DNA from 4 places in the Alteromonas naphthalenivorans genome. Region 1 is predicted to be linked to each of the others. Evidence: predicted binding sites of a transcription regulator. Region 1 holds the regulator's gene; each other region holds the start of a gene.
The links. Region 1 encodes LexA, which represses DNA repair genes until DNA is damaged. Its sites were predicted from a motif close to TACTGTATNNNNATACAGTA; they were not measured.

Region 1 (4,470 bases):
CTGTGCCGGTTTTACCGTTTAACACAATATCGATATGTGCAGTTTGGTCTTCAAGCACCATCTCACTGCCTTTAAGCGCAGGGAAAACGCCGGGTAGCCCCTCGCCGTTAGGCATATGGCAAGCCGCACAAGTAGCGTTGTAAACCCGCTTGCCTTCATCCATAAGTTCATCCATCGACATATTCATCGACAGTAAACGCTGCTCTTCTTCTTTCGCTTGGCGAGCGGCTTCTTCTTGTTCATTCATCCAAGCATCAAATTCGGCAGGCTCTTTAGCAATGACCACAACCGGCATAAAGCCATGATCTTTTCCGCAAAGCTCGGCACACTGTCCACGATAAATACCAGGCTCGTTCACCTTTGCCCAAGACTCATTAATAAACCCTGGATTAGCATCTTTTTTCACTGCAAAGTCCGGTACCCACCACGAGTGAATAACGTCATCAGAGGTAATAAGAAAGCGCACTTTTTGCCCTGTGGGGATTACCAACGGGCGGTCGACTTCCAACAGATAGTTCGCGCCTTTTTCGAATTTATTTTCAATTTGCTCTCGCTGCGTCGCCATTAACGAATAGAACTCAACGTCTCTGTCCATATACCGGTAATGCCACTTCCACTGGGAACCAGTAACGACAACGGTAAGATCGGGTTCGCTGGTATCTTCCATCGCTATAAGGGTTTTAGCGGCAGGAATAGCCATAAGAATAAGAATGATGAAAGGCACTACTGTCCATGCAATTTCCACTTTTACATTTTCATGGAAGTGAGCGGGCTTAGCGCCTCTGGATTTACGGTGCAAGTACATTGAGGCAAACATAACCCCGAAAACCGCAACAGCGATTGCGATACAGATAAAGAACATCAACATATGCAGGTCGTATACTTGACCACTTATGTCTGTTGCGCCTCGCCGCAAATTAATGGAAGAGCCTTCGCCCGTTGCTGCATCAGCAAACAGTAGTGGCGAAGTAAGCAAAAGTGGAAGCCCGTAAAGCCACTTTGTCGCTTGTGTCGCCGCTTGTGTCGTTACTCGTTTCACTCAACACCTCCGTTATAACAGAAGCATTAACGCAATAGATGCGCTGCGCTTCTGGCAACTGATACCCGAAATCCAACTCTTAACTTAACTGCCCAGCATTAGTTGTAAAACAAAGTTACAGCTATTGTTATTATTTTGTTAAAAACAGTATAAGAATTGCTCAATAAAACGCACAAGTCTAGTCTTTTCTAAGAAAAAACAATTGCAGCGTTTAATTTTTAATCAACGTGGTATGACAGAGAAGTGAATGACGTCACAGCGTATGGACGTTACACCGGTATTTAGCGAGCCTGTTTGAAACGCTCATTTTGAACGAGATGGGCAAATAGAAGCAGCCAATAAGTTGCTTATTATCAAAAGCTAGTTACGCACTTATGATTGCTTTTCAAACAAAACAGATAACTAAAATAGCGCGAGTTAGCACTAAAAAAGGTGACATAAATAGGATAAAATATGTGGGAGCGGTATTTGGTGGCTTTTGAGGAATTTCTTAGGCTTAACTACGATTATTGTGTAAGCAAGGTATGGTAAACATACAAAAAAGCGGCCTATAAGCCGCTTTCTTTACTAAATAGCTAAAAGGTTACATCCAATCAGCATTTCGAATAACACCAACGGCAATTCCTTCAATGGAAAAAGGCTCTGACGCTAAGTCGACTTTAATCGGTGAAAATTCATCATTTTCAGCGTGAAGTAATACTTCGCGACCACGCTTTTCAAGGCGTTTAACAGTAACGTCTTCATCGACACGTGCTACTACCACCTGCCCATTATGGACGTCCGTCGTGCGGTGCACGGCTAACAAGTCACCATCCAGTATACCAATGTCTTTCATACTCATACCGCTTACACGAAGTAAGAAGTCGGCGTGAGGCTGAAACAGGGCAGGGTCGACCTTATAATGAGACTCTATATGCTCTTGCGCTAGAATCGGCTCGCCCGCAGCCACGCGACCAATAAGAGGTAGACCTTCTTCTTCAGGGGTTTCATCTTCAAGAGGAATATTCAACTTAATACCACGAGAAGTGCCTGGAAGTATTTCGATGACGCCTTTACGGGCCAACGCTTTTAAATGTTCTTCAGCGGCATTCGCAGAACGAAAACCTAAATGACGGGCAATTTCTGCACGGGTAGGCGGCATGCCAGTTTCGAGCATCGTTGTTTTTATAAGCTCGAGAACTTCTGTTTGTCTTGCTGTGAGTGGGCGCATAAAAGACCTGTCTGTCTATACAGTTCCTGTAAGTATATACACCTAAAAGGAAATGACAAGCACAAAGCTCTGCAAAGCAATTTTTTTTCATCGGCCTAACCACAACGAAAAAGCGGCCATCAAAGCCGCTTTATTTATCACTACCATTCAGCGTGACTAAAACTTATATTGCAAACTCACACGCGCATTAAGCGGCTCGCCGGTAGCAATATTGTTGTCGTTGTGTGCTGACGGGAAATAGTCTTCATCGAATACGTTTTCCACGTTTAGCTGAATTTTAACGTCTTCGCTGTAATCGTAATACACTGCAGCGTCTACGCGAACAAAGTCAGGTAGTTCAACGGTATTATTTAAAGAGGCATACTGCTCAGATTGATAAATCACGCCTAATGCAACACGCCACTTATCGTTAACTTCATACTGGTTCCATAACGTCAGCATGTGTTCTGGTAGCTGTGCTAAGTCGCGATTTGCCAGTGCGCCGTCTACAATGCGGCCCATTTCTTCGCCATCAAGGTTGCTATACCCAGCATTTATTACCCAACGCTCTGAAAGCTTGCCCACCACCTGCACTTCAAAACCTTTGGTTTCGGTGCCAGTTAAAATAGACGCTTCTGGGTTGTTAGGATCCTGCGCTGTGCCGTTTTCACGTTCAACTTCAAATGCCGCCGCGGTTACGCTAAGTGAGTCAGAGAAATTCCATTTAACGCCAATTTCTTTGTTTTCAAATTCTTCAGCTTCCAGCGCTTGGCTTGTAAGCGACAGGGAAAGGAATTGATCACCTGAACGAGGTAAAAACGATTTGCTGTAACTGGCGTAAATCGAAACTGATTCTGCAGGCTTGTAAATTAGGCCTGCACGAGGAGACACTTGTGAATCAGAGCTCGAAAGAAAACCACTGTTACCATCGTCGGCACCGTTAGCTACTTCAATACTGTCTACCACATCGATATCAAAATTATCGTAGCGAAGACCGGCAACCACAATCCAATTCTCGTTAAGCTTAATTTCATCTTGCACGAACGCTGAGGTAAAGGTGACGTCTGACGCACGATCTCTTACTGGGTCCGTCAGCGTCATTGAAGGAATAACCAATGGGTCGCTAAACACAAAGGATACTTGGTCGTCTTGGCTGTCTGCAAAAAATGCATCACGACGAGTATTTTCTGTATCTTGGCTACCGTACTCCATTCCTGTTAGTAAGGTATGGTTGATATCACCTGTCGCAAATTGCCCGATAAGGTTCAATTGAACCAACGCATTCTCACGAGTAGTGGTATCGCGATAACCGTCTAACGTAACCGTACCTGCATCAGCGTCAAAATTAACGGGGTACAAGTTTTGATAAGCTTTGTCATAGTCAGCAAACTGAACGGTACCGTTCAAGTTCCAACTCTGCGATAGTGCATGATCAACACGAACACGGGCAATATGTGCTTCAAGGGTAGTATTGTTGAAATCTGGATCACCAAAGTAGGTGTCGTCATAGCCTTCTAGCGGCGCACCATCTAATGAAGGTATACCTCTATCGACTAAACGGTCATCGTTTACGTATTCGTAAGATGCAACCACCGTGGTGTCGTCGTTAGCCATCCATGTATAGGTGGGGTTAATGGCGTAACGTTCACCATCTTTAAAATCACGATGATTATCAATACTGTCAAACACACCATTAAAACGAAAAGCATTGTTCGCATCTATGGCTTTATTGGTATCTATACTAATAGAACCTGCACCAAAGGTATCAATACCTGCTGACAGCGTAGTGAAATCTTCAGCGCTACTGGCCACTTTAGTCACACGGTTAACCACGCCACCGCCACCTCCACGGCCAAATAAAAGCGCGTTCGCGCCACGCAATATTTCAACGCGCTCTAAGTTATATAGCGGGCGAAAGTACTGAACGTCGTCACGAAGACCGTCAACAAAGAAATCCGCAGTCGTGTTCTGACCACGAATAGTCACTTGATCGCGATGATCTTCACCCAATCCAATGCTCACCCCTGGGGTGTATTGCATAACATCAGCAATGCTAAACAATGCTTGTTCTGAAATTTGTGCTGCGCTTACAACAGATACTGACTGCGGCACGTTAACTAATAATGTAGGGGTTTTAACCGCTGTGGCGACTTGTTGACCAAAGAATGCGCCGCGTACGGTAATACGCTCAACGCTTTCTTCTGACTCAGTTATATTTTCTTGAGCCAAAACAGATGTGCCA
Region 2 (4,470 bases), 1.8 Mb from region 1:
AGGCAGCACTCATTCCGCTCGCACCTTTAAAAGAACAATGCCTTTGCCTGTCGGCAACTAAAATATGCTAAACTTTGCGCCCTAAAATCAGTTTTATGAAGTGAGAACGCCTGAAATGAACGCAAACAGTATTAACTCTATCAGCGAATTTTTATTGCATGCAGGTACAGAATATATTGTTTTTGATATGGGTCGAAGACTTACCGCTTTAGACAATCAGGCGTTTTTGGATATTGAGAATGGCTCAACTGTTGCGCCCTTCCCTCGCCAGCAACATGCGTGGTTCGGCATTGTTTTTTGGAATAAAAATAGCTCAAATCAGCACTATATTTGGTTTATCAAACTCCCTCTAGACGAGCAGGGATTAGTGGTAGCGGCTTCAAGAAACCATTTTCTGCAAATTATTGTCGATGCACTAGGCCAATCAATTTCTGATGATTCTGAAGCGGCTAACACATTGCCAGATAATCCTTATTCATTTGTGCCCGCGCAGTCATTACTTGCGCAATTTAATGCACTGGTTCGCGCGAAGCTGAATCAGCCGATTAGCGTCAGCGCACAGTATGTTATCGCCTACGTGAAAGCGCCGCAGGTGGCTGACTGGCAAACCATTCCCTTACAGGCAATTGCGGATGTGGTCATTAGATTAGACTCAATGGAAAACGCTCAAGAAGTGCAAGACAGTGTGCTGCGTAACTTTTCACTTTTTGCCGAACCATTTCAACGGGCTTTTATGGAAATGGCCGAAGTTGCGAACGTATCTGAGCGGCTTAACCAATGCATGCTTTCAGTGTTAGACGGTGATGAAATAAGTTTAGCCGCGCTACGGGGTTTGTCTTGTGAGACCAAAAACGACACTATATATACGCAATTAGTGTCTCACTTTGAAGCTAAGAAATTGAACCGATTAGATATATTAAGTGTTATTGCTGCCCGCCATTTTCAGCAAATGGACGAGAAATTACTGCTGCTATTTTTTGAAGCGGTTGCCGAGGTCGATAACCAAGAAAACTATAATGGCGACGTATTCCGCGGCTTCTTCTCTGATCTTGTTCAAGTACCCCAGTTACGTGAATTAGTACTAGGCATACTAAGAACCCCAGAACGCAGTGACTTACTGGCCAGCGCAATTGGCACGCTGTTTTCACAAACTAAGGGGTAATGAATGACACTTCTTGAATTAACCTTATGGTTGGGCTTAGGCTTTGTCGCCTTTCAGTTTTGGCGCATACGAAGTATTTCCGAATTTACTGATAGTTACCTGCGCCAGTACTGTAAAAACAATCAACTGCAACTGCTCAGTATTGCCAGAGCCAAAACCCGCATTACCTTCAACTACAGCAAGCCTGATTGGCATAATATCTTTGTGTTTGAATTTTCCGGTAATGGTGAAGACAGATACAGCGGAGAAGTGGAGTTAGTAGGCAAACATATTATAAGAACTACCTTACCACCTCACAGAGTTAATTAAGTTCTTCGGATTCGTTAGCCCGCTATAGTATTAGGTATGAACGAGATGACTATGCCGAGCGGAATGGGCGTCTTTAAACGTGAGCGTTTTAGTGGCAACGCCAAAAATTACGCAAAAAAAAGGGGTAGCCTCTCTGCTACCCCTTTTCCTGGAATTTTGAGTTTCCCTCTCTGCGTTCCTTTGCGACTAAAATCTTCCCGATTAAAATCCATATACGCCCCTTTCCATCTTCTCTCGCGTGTTCCCGTGCGAGTTACCCATCCTTGCGTAAATCCCTTTCCATTTATCCTAAGCATCCCATCTATCCTGCACGTGGGGGCCTCATCCTAAGGCTGTTCCTTGCCAGCAAAAGCTAGTGTTCCTATCCTTTCATCCTTTCTACATTACACATCCTGTGCAACTAGCTCAATCCTTAAGCGGTCCGTTCGTTCCTGAGCTGCCTTGCTCTTGCGCATCCTGCGCAAACTATCCTTGCTTAAGCCTTCCAAGCTTTCCTTTACGATATATCCTATATCTTTCCTTTTTATGACGATCCTTCGCCAAATCCTTTCTACTTCCTGTTGCGATTCCTTATCGCTTGCGCTTTCCTTGCTTGTCTCTTTGGCAATTCCATTTCAGCACGTCCGGTGCGCTTATCATCCCTGTGATGCTTCCTGCTATTCCATCTCCCCTCACTCCTGTTAAGGGATTCTCTTCCTTAAGTTGTCCAAGGTTGTCCTTAAAATCATCCTGACTCATCGTGTTTCCCTGTGACGCCATTAATAATATCCCTACCAAGAATTCCCGCTAGGCAGAATTACAATAAATTAAGGAGAAAATAAGGAGTTAATATGATCTGAAAATGAAAAACCTATAAAAATCAACAACGTTAGACTTTAGTCTAGATATAAACCACGAAAAAAAACCCACATTTCCTACACTTTTGTAGGAAATGTCGTACAAAGCTTGTCGTCATTATGACCAATTGCGAATTTTGCCGGTCATTACAGTCGCCATTAAGACGAGTATTTTCTGTACTGAGATTGATTGATGAGTATGAACCCACTAAAATACTGTACAAATAAACAGTATTTTTGAAGTGTATGCTTAAATTTATTCCTATCACTGCACAAGCGGGCATCGTAGGCTTCGAGTCGCCTGCTGCAGAATATACCGAACTAGGCTTGAGTCTAGATTCTCTGCTTATTGATAAACCTGCTGCTACCTTCATTGGCTACGCACAAGGCAAGTCGATGATGGACGATGGCATTCATGACGGCGACCTGCTGATTGTCTCAAGAGCTGAAGATATTTCTGACATGTGCATTATTGTGGCGACCTTAAACGGTGAGTTCGTCTGTAAGCGTGTAGACAAACGCCACGGCTGCTTGCGTTCTTCATCACCCTTGTACAAACCTTACTTTTTAAAAGAAGGCGATGAATTTTCAATAGAAGGGGTGGTAACGCGCTCCATTAGGCTTCACAAAAAACTCTCCCGTCGACTAGGAGGTGAGTAGTGTTTGCGCTAGTAGATGTCACTTCTATGTATGCATCGGTCGAGAAAATCTACAACCCTAATCTGCGAAACAAACCCGTTATGGTGTTGAGCAATAACGATGGCTGCGTGGTCGCAGCCTGCCCTATTGCCAAAAGATTAGGATTTAAAAAGTTCGTTCCCTATTTTCAGGTGAAAGAGGAAGCAAAAAAAGCAGGGGTTGTTGTTTGCTCGTCTAACTATGAGCTTTATGCCGATGTGTCTTCAAAAATGTTTTCTGTCATGTCTCAATTCTGTGATGAATTGCACGAATACAGTATTGATGAAGCTTTCATGCGCTTTTCGCCACGCCTACATGATAGTGAATGGCTGGCCCTAGGCTATGAGATAAGAAAAACTATTTGGCGTGAGGTAAAGCTTCCCGTGGGCGTTGGATTTGGCCCCACTCCAACCCTTGCTAAAGCAGCTAATCACGCTGCAAAAAAGCTGGACGGCTTTCGAGGTTCAGCGGTTATTAATACGCAGCAAGAAAAGCAGGCATTATTACCCCGCATGGCAGTAGCAGATGTATGGGGTATTGGTGGGCGCTTGGAAAAACGATTGATGGCCATGGGTATTAATAATGCCTATACACTGTCACAACAATCCCCCGCTAAAATGCGTAAGTATTTTTCTATTGTGCTAGAAAATACAGTGAGAGAACTTCAGGGTGAACTAAGAATGACGTGGGATGAGATAAGACCCGCTAAAAAAGAAATTTACAGCACCCGTAGTTTTGGAAAGAGAGTTACCACACAAGATGAATTGAGAGCAGCGTTAGCCACCCACGCTGAAATAGCCACTAAAAAACTACGCGCTCAACACTCACTCGCTCACAGCGCCACCTTCTTTGCGGCAAATTCGCCTCATGACGATAGCAGATATGTTAAGCAGTCGGCGCTTTCCAGCTTTGCTGTTCCTACCAATGATACTCGACATATTATTCACGCAGCGTCTGATGCGCTCAATAAACTGTTTATTCCAGGCGTGCGTTACTACAAAGTGGGTGTGGGTCTGTTGGACATTTGCGACGAAAAATATCGCCAAGACGATTTATTTACACCCAGTACGGACAACTCGGCATTAATGGCAGTGCTTGACAGTACAAACGCTAGATATGGCAGAAACACGATGCATTTTGGGGCTAGGGGCTTTCAACAAAATTTTGCCATGAAAAGAGACTTCTTAACGAAAAGAGCCACTACCCGATGGGAAGAGATCCCGCGCATTAAATGTTGATACGTCGGATAGCTTCTTTCCCGTGTTAATAGCGGTGCATGCTTTGCCTGTTGGTAACTCAAGACTGTTGAGCGAAATACGCCAGAATTTCAGCCTTGGTCATTTCTTTTGTTTTATTAGAAAAGCAATAGTAGTGCGGGCGTTGATCGCTGAAGTACTGCATATCCATTTCTAACCCATCTAGTGCTTGAAATATATCGACAGGAATATTGTACTCACCGGTCTCATTGAGCTTGTAAAATAGATG
Region 3 (4,470 bases), 920 kb from region 1:
CACAGTCAGCTGGAATTTCACGAATAAAGCGAGATGCGGTGTGGTATTTGTCTTGCCCGTATAAACGGCGGCTTTCCGCGTAAGTAATATATAGCTTTTCCATGGCGCGAGTCATGCCCACGTAACACAGGCGGCGTTCTTCTTCCATTCTGCCTGGTTCATCATTGGTCATCTGGCTTGGAAACATGCCTTCTTCGACACCGGCCATAAATACCATAGGGAATTCGAGCCCCTTTGCGGTGTGAATCGTCATCATCTGCACCGCATCTTGATCGGTGCCCGCCTGGGTTTCGCCTGCTTCTAACGAGGCGTGAGCAAGAAAGGCAGAAAGCGGCGTCATTTCTTCTGCTTCATCAGGTACGGTAAATTGCTTACACGCGGTAACCAATTCTTCTAAGTTTTCCAGTCGCGCTTGGGCTTTTTCGCCGCGTTCGGCTTGATACATGGCGTATAAGCCTGACTGCCTAATGGCCACGTCGGCGTGTTTTTCTAAAGGCTCGTCTACAGTAGCTTGTTCAAGCTCGGTAACTAACAGCACAAAACTTTGAAGGGCATTAAGTGCACGGCCTTTGAGCGCGTTTTCGTTAATGAGTAGTTGGCTAGCCTGCCACATAGAGCAATTATGTGTTCTGGCGGCTTCTCGTACCTGTGAGAGGGTTTTTTCACCCATACCGCGAGTTGGCGTGTTCACTACACGTTCAAAGGCGGCATCGTCATGAGGATGATTCATCATACGAAGGTAGCCAAGTGCATCTTTAATTTCTTGGCGTTCGAAGAATCGAAGGCCGCCATAAATGCGATACGGTGTACCTTGGTGCAGTAAGGCTTCTTCTAATACCCGCGACTGGGCGTTATTGCGATATAAAATGGCAGTGTCTTTTAACGCATTGCCTTGGTTCAGCCAGTCTTTAATTTTCGACACAATAAAGCGGGCTTCATCTAACTCATTAAACCCCGCATAAACAGAGATGGGCTCGCCATCGTTGCCGTCTGTCCAAAGCTCTTTGCCTAAACGGCCCGTATTATTATCAATAACCGTGTTGGCGGCTTTCAAAATGGTACCGGTAGAACGGTAGTTTTGTTCTAATCGAATGGTTGTGGGGTTATTGAAATCTTTCAAGAAGTGCTGAATATTATCAACATTCGCGCCACGCCAGCCGTAAATAGATTGGTCGTCATCGCCCACAATCATGATATTGTTTTGATTGCCGCTACACAGCATGCGTAGCCATGCGTACTGAATGTTGTTGGTATCTTGGAATTCGTCAACTAATACGGCGCGGAAACGTCGTTGGTAATTAGCGAGCACTTCTGGGTTTTTAGCCCAAAGTTCGTGTGCACGCAATAATAGCTCGGCAAAATCCACAAGCCCTGAGCGGTCGCACGCGTCTTGATACGCGGCGTAAATTTCACGCATCTTTTGTTGGGTTTGGTCATTGTGGGTTTCAATATGTTGAGGGCGCAGGCCTTCGTCTTTATTGCCGTTGATATACCACTGAATTTGACGGGGCACCCAGTGCTTTTCGTCTAAATTCATGGCTTTTAAAATACGTTTAATCAAACGGTATTGGTCGTCTGAGTCAAGAATTTGGAAGTTTTCAGGCAAATTAGCTTCTGCATGGTGGGCGCGAAGCAGCCTGTGAGCTAATCCGTGGAAAGTACCAATCCACATATTATTCAGACCACGACCCATCAACGACTCTATTCGGCCACGCATTTCTTTCGCGGCCTTATTCGTAAAGGTTACGGCCAGAATGGAAAACGGGGCAATATTTTCCACTTCCATTAACCATGCTATGCGATGCACCAACACCCGAGTTTTGCCACTTCCTGCGCCAGCTAATATGAGGGCGTTAGAAAGAGGGGCTGCTACCGCTTCACGTTGTTTATCGTTAAGCTCGTCAAGCAGTCGGGATACATCCATAATATGGTCAACCTAATTTGTCTAGTTTCAATGCTGCAACATTATGCCAGCTGACTGTGAATTTATACAGGCCTGTTTGATGAAGCTTAGCGGCTAGGGGGAATTTTTAGCGATGAACTTAGCCTTGTTTAGACGACACCAGCGGTATTCACGGGCAGGTTATCGATAAGTTGAACAATTTTCACGCTTGAAGCGTAGTCTGTAGGTGTTGTTTTAACTGTGGCTCATGTACACTTCGAGCCATTATGTTGCCTAATACAATGTAGGCCTTTTACCCGCATTTAAGTGGGCTCTGAACTTTATTTTTACAGGAACTGCCTCATGCACGCACTCTCTCCATCGACTGACTTTTGGTTATCGTTAAAAAAAGAAGCGCAAACTGTGGCAGAAAGCGAGCCGCTACTAGCAAGCTATGTTCACGCCTGTATTTCAGCACATCATAATTTTGAATCGTCGTTAAGCTTTATATTATCAAGCAAAATGGCTGATGAAGTGATGCCGGCTATTGCCATTCGTGAAGTGTTCGATGAAGCCTATTTGTTAGAGCCGTCAATTAGTGAGTCGGCAATGGCAGATATTAATGCTATTCGTGCCCGAGACGCCGCAGTAGATGATTTCTTAGTGCCATTGCTGCACTTCAAAGGGTTCCACGCAGTGCAAGTTCACCGCATGGCGCATTACTTGTGGTTGCATGGTAGACATCAACTTGCTTTGTTCTTACAAAGCCGTAATTCGGCTACCTTCGGCGTGGATATTCACCCTGCCGCTAAAATAGGTAAAGGGGTGATGTTCGATCACGCTACCGGAATTGTGGTGGGTGAAACCGCAGTTATAGAAGACAACGTGTCTATTTTGCAAAGCGTAACGCTTGGCGGAACTGGGAACGAGTCGGGTGACCGTCACCCTAAAATTCGCCAAGGCGTGTTAGTAGGTGCGGGTGCTAAAATTCTTGGCAATATCGAAATTGGCGAAGGCTCTAAAGTGGGAGCGGGTAGTGTTGTGTTAGACAATGTACCGCCGCACGTTACAGTAGTCGGTGTGCCGGCTAAAGTGGTTGGACGCCCAGTATGCCAGCGCCCTTGCGATTCTATGCGCCAAAACGTGTTAGAAGACAATCAGCCTTACTCGCAAAAGCCTTAAACGCGCCAGTACTTTAAGAGCAAGTACTTTAAGCGCCAGTACCTTAAGAGAAAGCGCTACTTACTGATTTACTTACAAGAAGTAAGCTAACTCGTCTAACGAATCTAATGCCACGTGAGGGAGTACAGATGCTCTCTCACGGGGTAAATGCATTTCTCGGTTGCATGCAAACCAAGCAGACTGAAACCCCGCATTTATCGCCCCATACACATCTTTAATAATGTTATCGCCCACGTGCAATATATTTTCCGGCGCATCGCCTATAAAGCTTGCTGCTTCATCGAACATAGCCCGTGAAGGTTTCATAGGTCGGCTAGTACTGGCATGTAAAATGGTATCGAAATAAGGCGTAATACCTATTTGGTCAGCGTTTACATTGCCGTTAGTAATACCTACCAGTGTCATATTTTCACTTAAAATTGATAAGGTTTTATGCACATCATCAGCCAAATCAAACTCGCTTCTGGCATGATAAAAACAGTCGAAACAGGCTTGCACGGCAGCATCTAACGTGTGGGTGTCTTGGGGTGGAATATCATGTATCAAAGCCGCATTTAACACCGCTAAGCGAAGTTTTCCCATATCAGATGAATAAGTAGGATTGGCCGTTATAGCATCCCGCTTTAGCTGTTGCCAGTGTGTAGGAGTTAATGCTGCTGCTTTGGGGTGATACTGCTTTAAATGCGTATTCAATGCTGCTTCGGCTTGGCGAATAATAGGTTCGTTATTATATAAGGTGTCATCAAGGTCGAAGGTCATAGCCTTCACGGAATTTATGGCTCTGAAGAACTGCATAATAGTTAAAGGCCTATTTTCAAAAGAGGATTATTTTTTATGTGCTCTAGGGTGCGCGGCATCATAAACCTTGGCTAAATGCTGAAAATCTAAATGAGTATACACTTGCGTGGTAGATAGATTGGCATGGCCTAATAATTCTTGCACCGCCCGTAAATCGCCGCTCGACTCTAATACGTGCGTGGCAAAAGAATGGCGCAGTTTATGTGGGCTTACTTTCTGACTAAGGCTTTGCAACTCTGCCATTTGGTTAAGCCGGTTAGCCACTTGGCGATTTGAAATGCGGGTTTTACGCTTGCTAACAAAAATAGCGGGTTCATAGGGTGAAGCATAAGCAGGGCGCACTTTAAGCCAAGCATGTAGCGCCTTTTGCGCTTGTCGGCCTAAGGGCAATATACGCTGCTTACTGCCCTTACCGGTCACTTTAATGGTACCGTCTTTCGGGTAGTCACTTAAGTTTAAGCCCGTTAGTTCGCTTAATCGAAGTCCGCAGCCATAGAGTAATTCAAACATGGCTACGTCGCGGCAAATAATGCCTTCGTCGGTATCGCCGCTGGCGGCTTGTTCATTTGCCAACAACTGCTGCATTTCATCAACGCTAAGCTGTTTAG
Region 4 (4,470 bases), 2.3 Mb from region 1:
AGTCATCAGCTATGTATGAAAGCGTAGATTCAGCGTGAACATCAATACCTGCGATAGTTCTATCTATCATTGAACGTGAAAAGCCACGACTATGAAATCGGAAGGTATCTAAAATAGTGATAAGACCTGAAACTGCTGCTTTATCGTCAGTTTTAGACGTTATTCTTCCAATATTTGATTCGTAAAGTGCATATAATCGAGCGCTAACAAACATACGACGAATATCTGACGGGGTAAATAATAGGATCTTTTGATTTTTTGCTTCACCGGCAGTAAACACGAAAGCGTTATTGTTGCCATCAATTCGAGTTTTCAAATTTTCGGTATAGTATTCAAAATGATCATTTAACATCAGCTTAAGACGCTTGAAGTTCCCCCAAGAGTGAAGAGTGAGATATTTGACAAAGATTTCGAAGTAAAAAAGAGTATCAACAATAGTATTCTCTTCAAGGTTATTAATATCTGCTTTTTTACTTTTCAAAAAACCAATAATATCAGCTGAGTCCGAATCGAAAACTACTGTATTTATATATTGCCTGACCATAGAAGTATAGTGCTCGAATTGACCGTCGGACCAATCAGTGAGTAGTGTAGGAATATAAAAAATATCATCGAAAACGCTCTCATATAGCACACTGGTATAGCCTGATTCAGAATAATAAGCATCTACAATTTCTCTGCCCGCCACCACGATAAACACACAACGTGAGTTACTCATAAGTGCTTTCAAGCCTCCCAATAGCTCATCAACTTTCTGTTTGCGAGACTTTGTATTCGTAGCATAACTTTCGGTAGGAGATGGGTTAATTTTATCGACTTCATCAAGTATTATTATGTAGCCCTGCCCTCCAGCCCGCTGCTTGTTAATATACTGTTGAAGTTGCTCTTGAATTCGCCGAGCGGATATTGGCTCTTGAGTAAACTTTTTACGATTTTGAAATAGTGGAACTCTAGTTTGTGGAATAGCAACACCATTACTGTTGTCCCATTCTCGACTAAATCGCGAAGCAAATGTAAGCTCTTCAAGCAAGCCGTGATGGGTAGCTATATGTTTGTAAAAGAACTTTCCAATCCAATAGAGTAATGCTGTAGCGATTAAATATCTGACGATAAGCCAGTCGATATTAAACGCTTTGTTATTTGATTCACTATCGACCGCTTTGAATAGAGGTTGGAAGGCAAAATATTCTGAAATGAAAAGCTCATAGAGTAGAGTCGAGCCTAAAAATAAAATAAATAAAAATATTTTGAAACGACGATACCCAGCTAAGCTTATTGAATACATCAACTCTGTTATATCGCAAAGAATGTCACGGGTAGAGAGATCCGAATCAACACCGATGTCTAATTTCAAAATATGGCAATTAATTATAAGAGCTTGACTTGATCTAGTGCCCACCTCCTTATTGGTATCAAATGTGGCTGATCCTTTCAAAGAAGATAATCTCAGTTTTACAGGCCATAATCTCGAAACATGGTGATATATTTTTTTCAGTTTAAGTTTTAGTTTATGTAGGTTGGTGATATTTTCTCTATTTAACTTAACTCCTGAATTGATGGCTTCTGCATAACTATTAGAAACATTATCCACTAAATGGGTTTTTCCAATCCCTCTGTAGCCACCAACTAAGAAACTCGCCCCTTTTCCATTCATTGCCTCAGAAATAGATGATTTAAGCTTTATCTTGAAGCGTGCTCTTCCTATAGATTGATTATTTTTCGAGGTCTTTGTACTTACAGGTATTGCAACGTAAGGAATCTTTTGATTTGCATTTTTGTCGGCGATAGTCTCAGGATCTTTCATTGTCCATTCCTTGGTCATGCTGATATCAATATAAATATACATACAGGTTAAAAATTAACCAACTATATTATTTTTTCTTCAACTCGGACAAATAGACTACGTAAAATGAAAAATTATGAGACTATACTTTACATGTGAAAAATACTGTATATATTTACATGCACTGTATAAACATCGAGTATAGTTATGTTAGCGCATCTTTCTATTAGTAACTTTGCAGTGGTTAAGCAACTGTCAGTTAATCTTGAAAAAGGGCTTACTGCCATCACTGGGGAAACCGGTGCCGGTAAGTCTATTGCCATTGATGCTTTAAGCTTGTGCTTAGGCGAACGAGCTGATGCAAACGCCGTAAGAAGCACCGCGTCTAAAGCAGAAATTATTGCTCATTTTGCATTGGCCACAAATGCGAATGCAAAGCGCTATCTCGATGAGCATGAACTCACCTCTGACGAGGATGAAAACAGCTGTTTTATCCGCAGAGTTATATCGAAAGAAGGCCGTTCAAAAGCTTTTATTAACGGTATTCCCGCGTCACTTCAGCAATTGAAAGGTTTAGGCCAACACTTGCTTGCTATACATGGTCAGAATACTCACCTTCAACTTTTGAAAGAAGATTATCAACGCCAGCTTGTTGATACTGTGGGCAACCACAAAGACAGCCTTTCAAATGTAAAACAACACTTTGCCCTATGGCGTGAAAAGCAAAAAATGCTTAGCGAGCTACAAGCGCAAGCTCAGCAGCGTGAAGACAGATTGCAATTGCTTACTTATCAAGTTAGAGAGCTAGACGAATTTGCCTTAGAAGACGGTGAGTTTTTAGAACTCGAAACTGAACATAAGCGTTTAAGCAATGGGCAAAGTTTGCTAGAGCAAGCACAAACTAGTTTTTATCACTTGTACGAAAGTGACGAAGGCAATGCACTGTCTATATTACAAAATAGCATAGACCGTTTGGGCGAACTTGAATCTCACGATGCCAGTTTAAGCCCTATTCTTGTGTTGTTAAATGAAGCGGCCATTCAGGTTGAAGAAGCGGCCGGGGAATTGCGCCATTATTGCGATGACCTAGAAATAGACCCTCTTCGTTTACAGCAGGTAGAAGCTCGGTACGCAAAAGCGATGGAATTAGCACGCAAGCACAGCGTTATGCCCGAAGATTTATTTGCGCATCACCAAACCCTAGCGACTGAGTTTGCTTCGCTAGGCGATCAAGAGTCTTTGTTAACCACACTAGAAGATGAAGTCGATGTACTTAAAGCCCAATATCTAAGTGAAACGAAAGTATTGTCTGAATGTAGATTAAAAGCGGCAAATTATTTGGCTAGTGAAATTGAAACCCAAATTCATCAAATGAACATGCCTCACGCTAAGGTAGCCATTGAAGTTAATTACGATGAGTTTAAAAAGCCATCAGCTTTAGGCCAAGACTCGGTAGAAATTAAAGTTTCTACTAACCCCGGCCAAGCAGCTGACAAACTAGATAAAGTTGTATCTGGTGGTGAACTTTCAAGAATTGGCTTAGCCATTCAAGTTATTGCCAGCGATAACCATGCCACGCCTACTATGATTTTTGATGAAGTAGATACGGGCATTAGCGGGCCTACCGCGTCGATTGTGGGTGGGTTGCTTCGCCGTTTAGGCAAACAGGTACAAGTCATGTGCGTTACCCATTTACCTCAGGTTGCTGCGCAAGCGCATAACCAACTCTTTGTTACTAAGCTTACCGACGGTGAAAGTACTGAAACACAAATGTTGGCGTTAACGAAACAAGATAGAGTGGATGAATTAGCACGCTTGTTAGCTGGCGACAAAGTAACCAAGTCGGCCCTTGCTAACGCAAAAGAGTTATTGAAAAGCGCGCAATCGAACTAAAATGCAGTTGATTGGTCATACTTGTCGATGTAGCATGCCTTCGTGCTTACATTAACGCACCCCACCCGCTTGTATGCTGTTGGGTAACGAAGAAAAAGCAATACTGGACTGATTTACGCATGAAGTTGCAACATTTATTAATAATTTTAGGTTTTACCCTTACATCAAGCGCTTGTTCTAATTGGATTTATCGTATTGATGTGCCTCAAGGTAACTTTCTCGATCAAAGAGACGTTTCTAAACTACGCATCGGCATGACTAAAGAACAGGTTATCTACGTACTTGGTAACCCAGTAGTACAAGATTCTTTCGATGATGATACCTGGTACTACGTTTACGATATGAAACGCGGCATGAAAAAACGCGGTGAAGATTTCCAAAAGCAAATGGTTATTACATTTGAAGACGGCAAAGTAACGTCAGTAGAAGGTGACTTTGAGCTGTCTGAAGAATTCAATACGCCGCTAGACAGTTAAATAGCAACCGTAAGTACTAACACATATATGGCGAAGGAGCGTTTGTTTATTAACAGATTGCTCCTTGCTTGTTAGAGGTTTACACAAGTTGCTTTAAACAAGTTTATCCCCTCGATTTATCTGTAGCCCTCACACGTTAAGGAATATATTGATGGAACATGATTTTTGGCACAGCAAGTGGCATAAAAATGAAATTGGCTTCCATGAACCTGAGGGCAATGCACTTTTAGTTAAGTATGCTGATACCTTATTAGCTTCTACCTCACCGCGAGTATTCGTACCCTTGTGCGGTAAAACTAAGGATATTCATTGGTTGCT

Region 2: a site for LexA is predicted at 2,522-2,541, ahead of AMBT_RS13550 (LexA family protein). Genes of this name have one in related genera too.
Region 3: a site for LexA is predicted at 1,977-1,996, ahead of uvrD (DNA helicase II). Genes of this name have one in related genera too.
Region 4: a site for LexA is predicted at 1,966-1,985, ahead of recN (DNA repair protein RecN). Genes of this name have one in related genera too.

The regions. Positions count from the first base shown of each region.
Region 1 is NC_015554.1:4,863,168-4,867,637, forward strand. It holds gene coxB (cytochrome c oxidase subunit II) at 1-1,039, opposite strand, end outside; gene lexA (transcriptional repressor LexA) at 1,623-2,249, opposite strand; gene AMBT_RS21300 (TonB-dependent receptor) at 2,406-4,470, opposite strand, start outside.
Region 2 is NC_015554.1:3,107,220-3,111,689, forward strand. It holds gene AMBT_RS13530 (DUF3549 family protein) at 116-1,162, shown strand; gene AMBT_RS13535 (DUF3301 domain-containing protein) at 1,166-1,471, shown strand; gene AMBT_RS22605 (hypothetical protein) at 2,042-2,209, opposite strand; gene AMBT_RS13550 (LexA family protein) at 2,554-2,967, shown strand; gene AMBT_RS13555 (Y-family DNA polymerase) at 2,967-4,223, shown strand; gene AMBT_RS13560 (GFA family protein) at 4,282-4,470, opposite strand, start outside.
Region 3 is NC_015554.1:3,948,165-3,952,634, reverse strand. It holds gene uvrD (DNA helicase II) at 1-1,924, opposite strand, end outside; gene cysE (serine O-acetyltransferase) at 2,246-3,064, shown strand; gene AMBT_RS17195 (HAD-IA family hydrolase) at 3,137-3,859, opposite strand; gene AMBT_RS17190 (tyrosine recombinase XerC) at 3,890-4,470, opposite strand, start outside.
Region 4 is NC_015554.1:2,593,648-2,598,117, forward strand. It holds gene AMBT_RS11305 (ATP-binding protein) at 1-1,804, opposite strand, end outside; gene recN (DNA repair protein RecN) at 1,991-3,676, shown strand; gene AMBT_RS11315 (outer membrane protein assembly factor BamE) at 3,796-4,152, shown strand; gene tmpT (thiopurine S-methyltransferase) at 4,304-4,470, shown strand, end outside.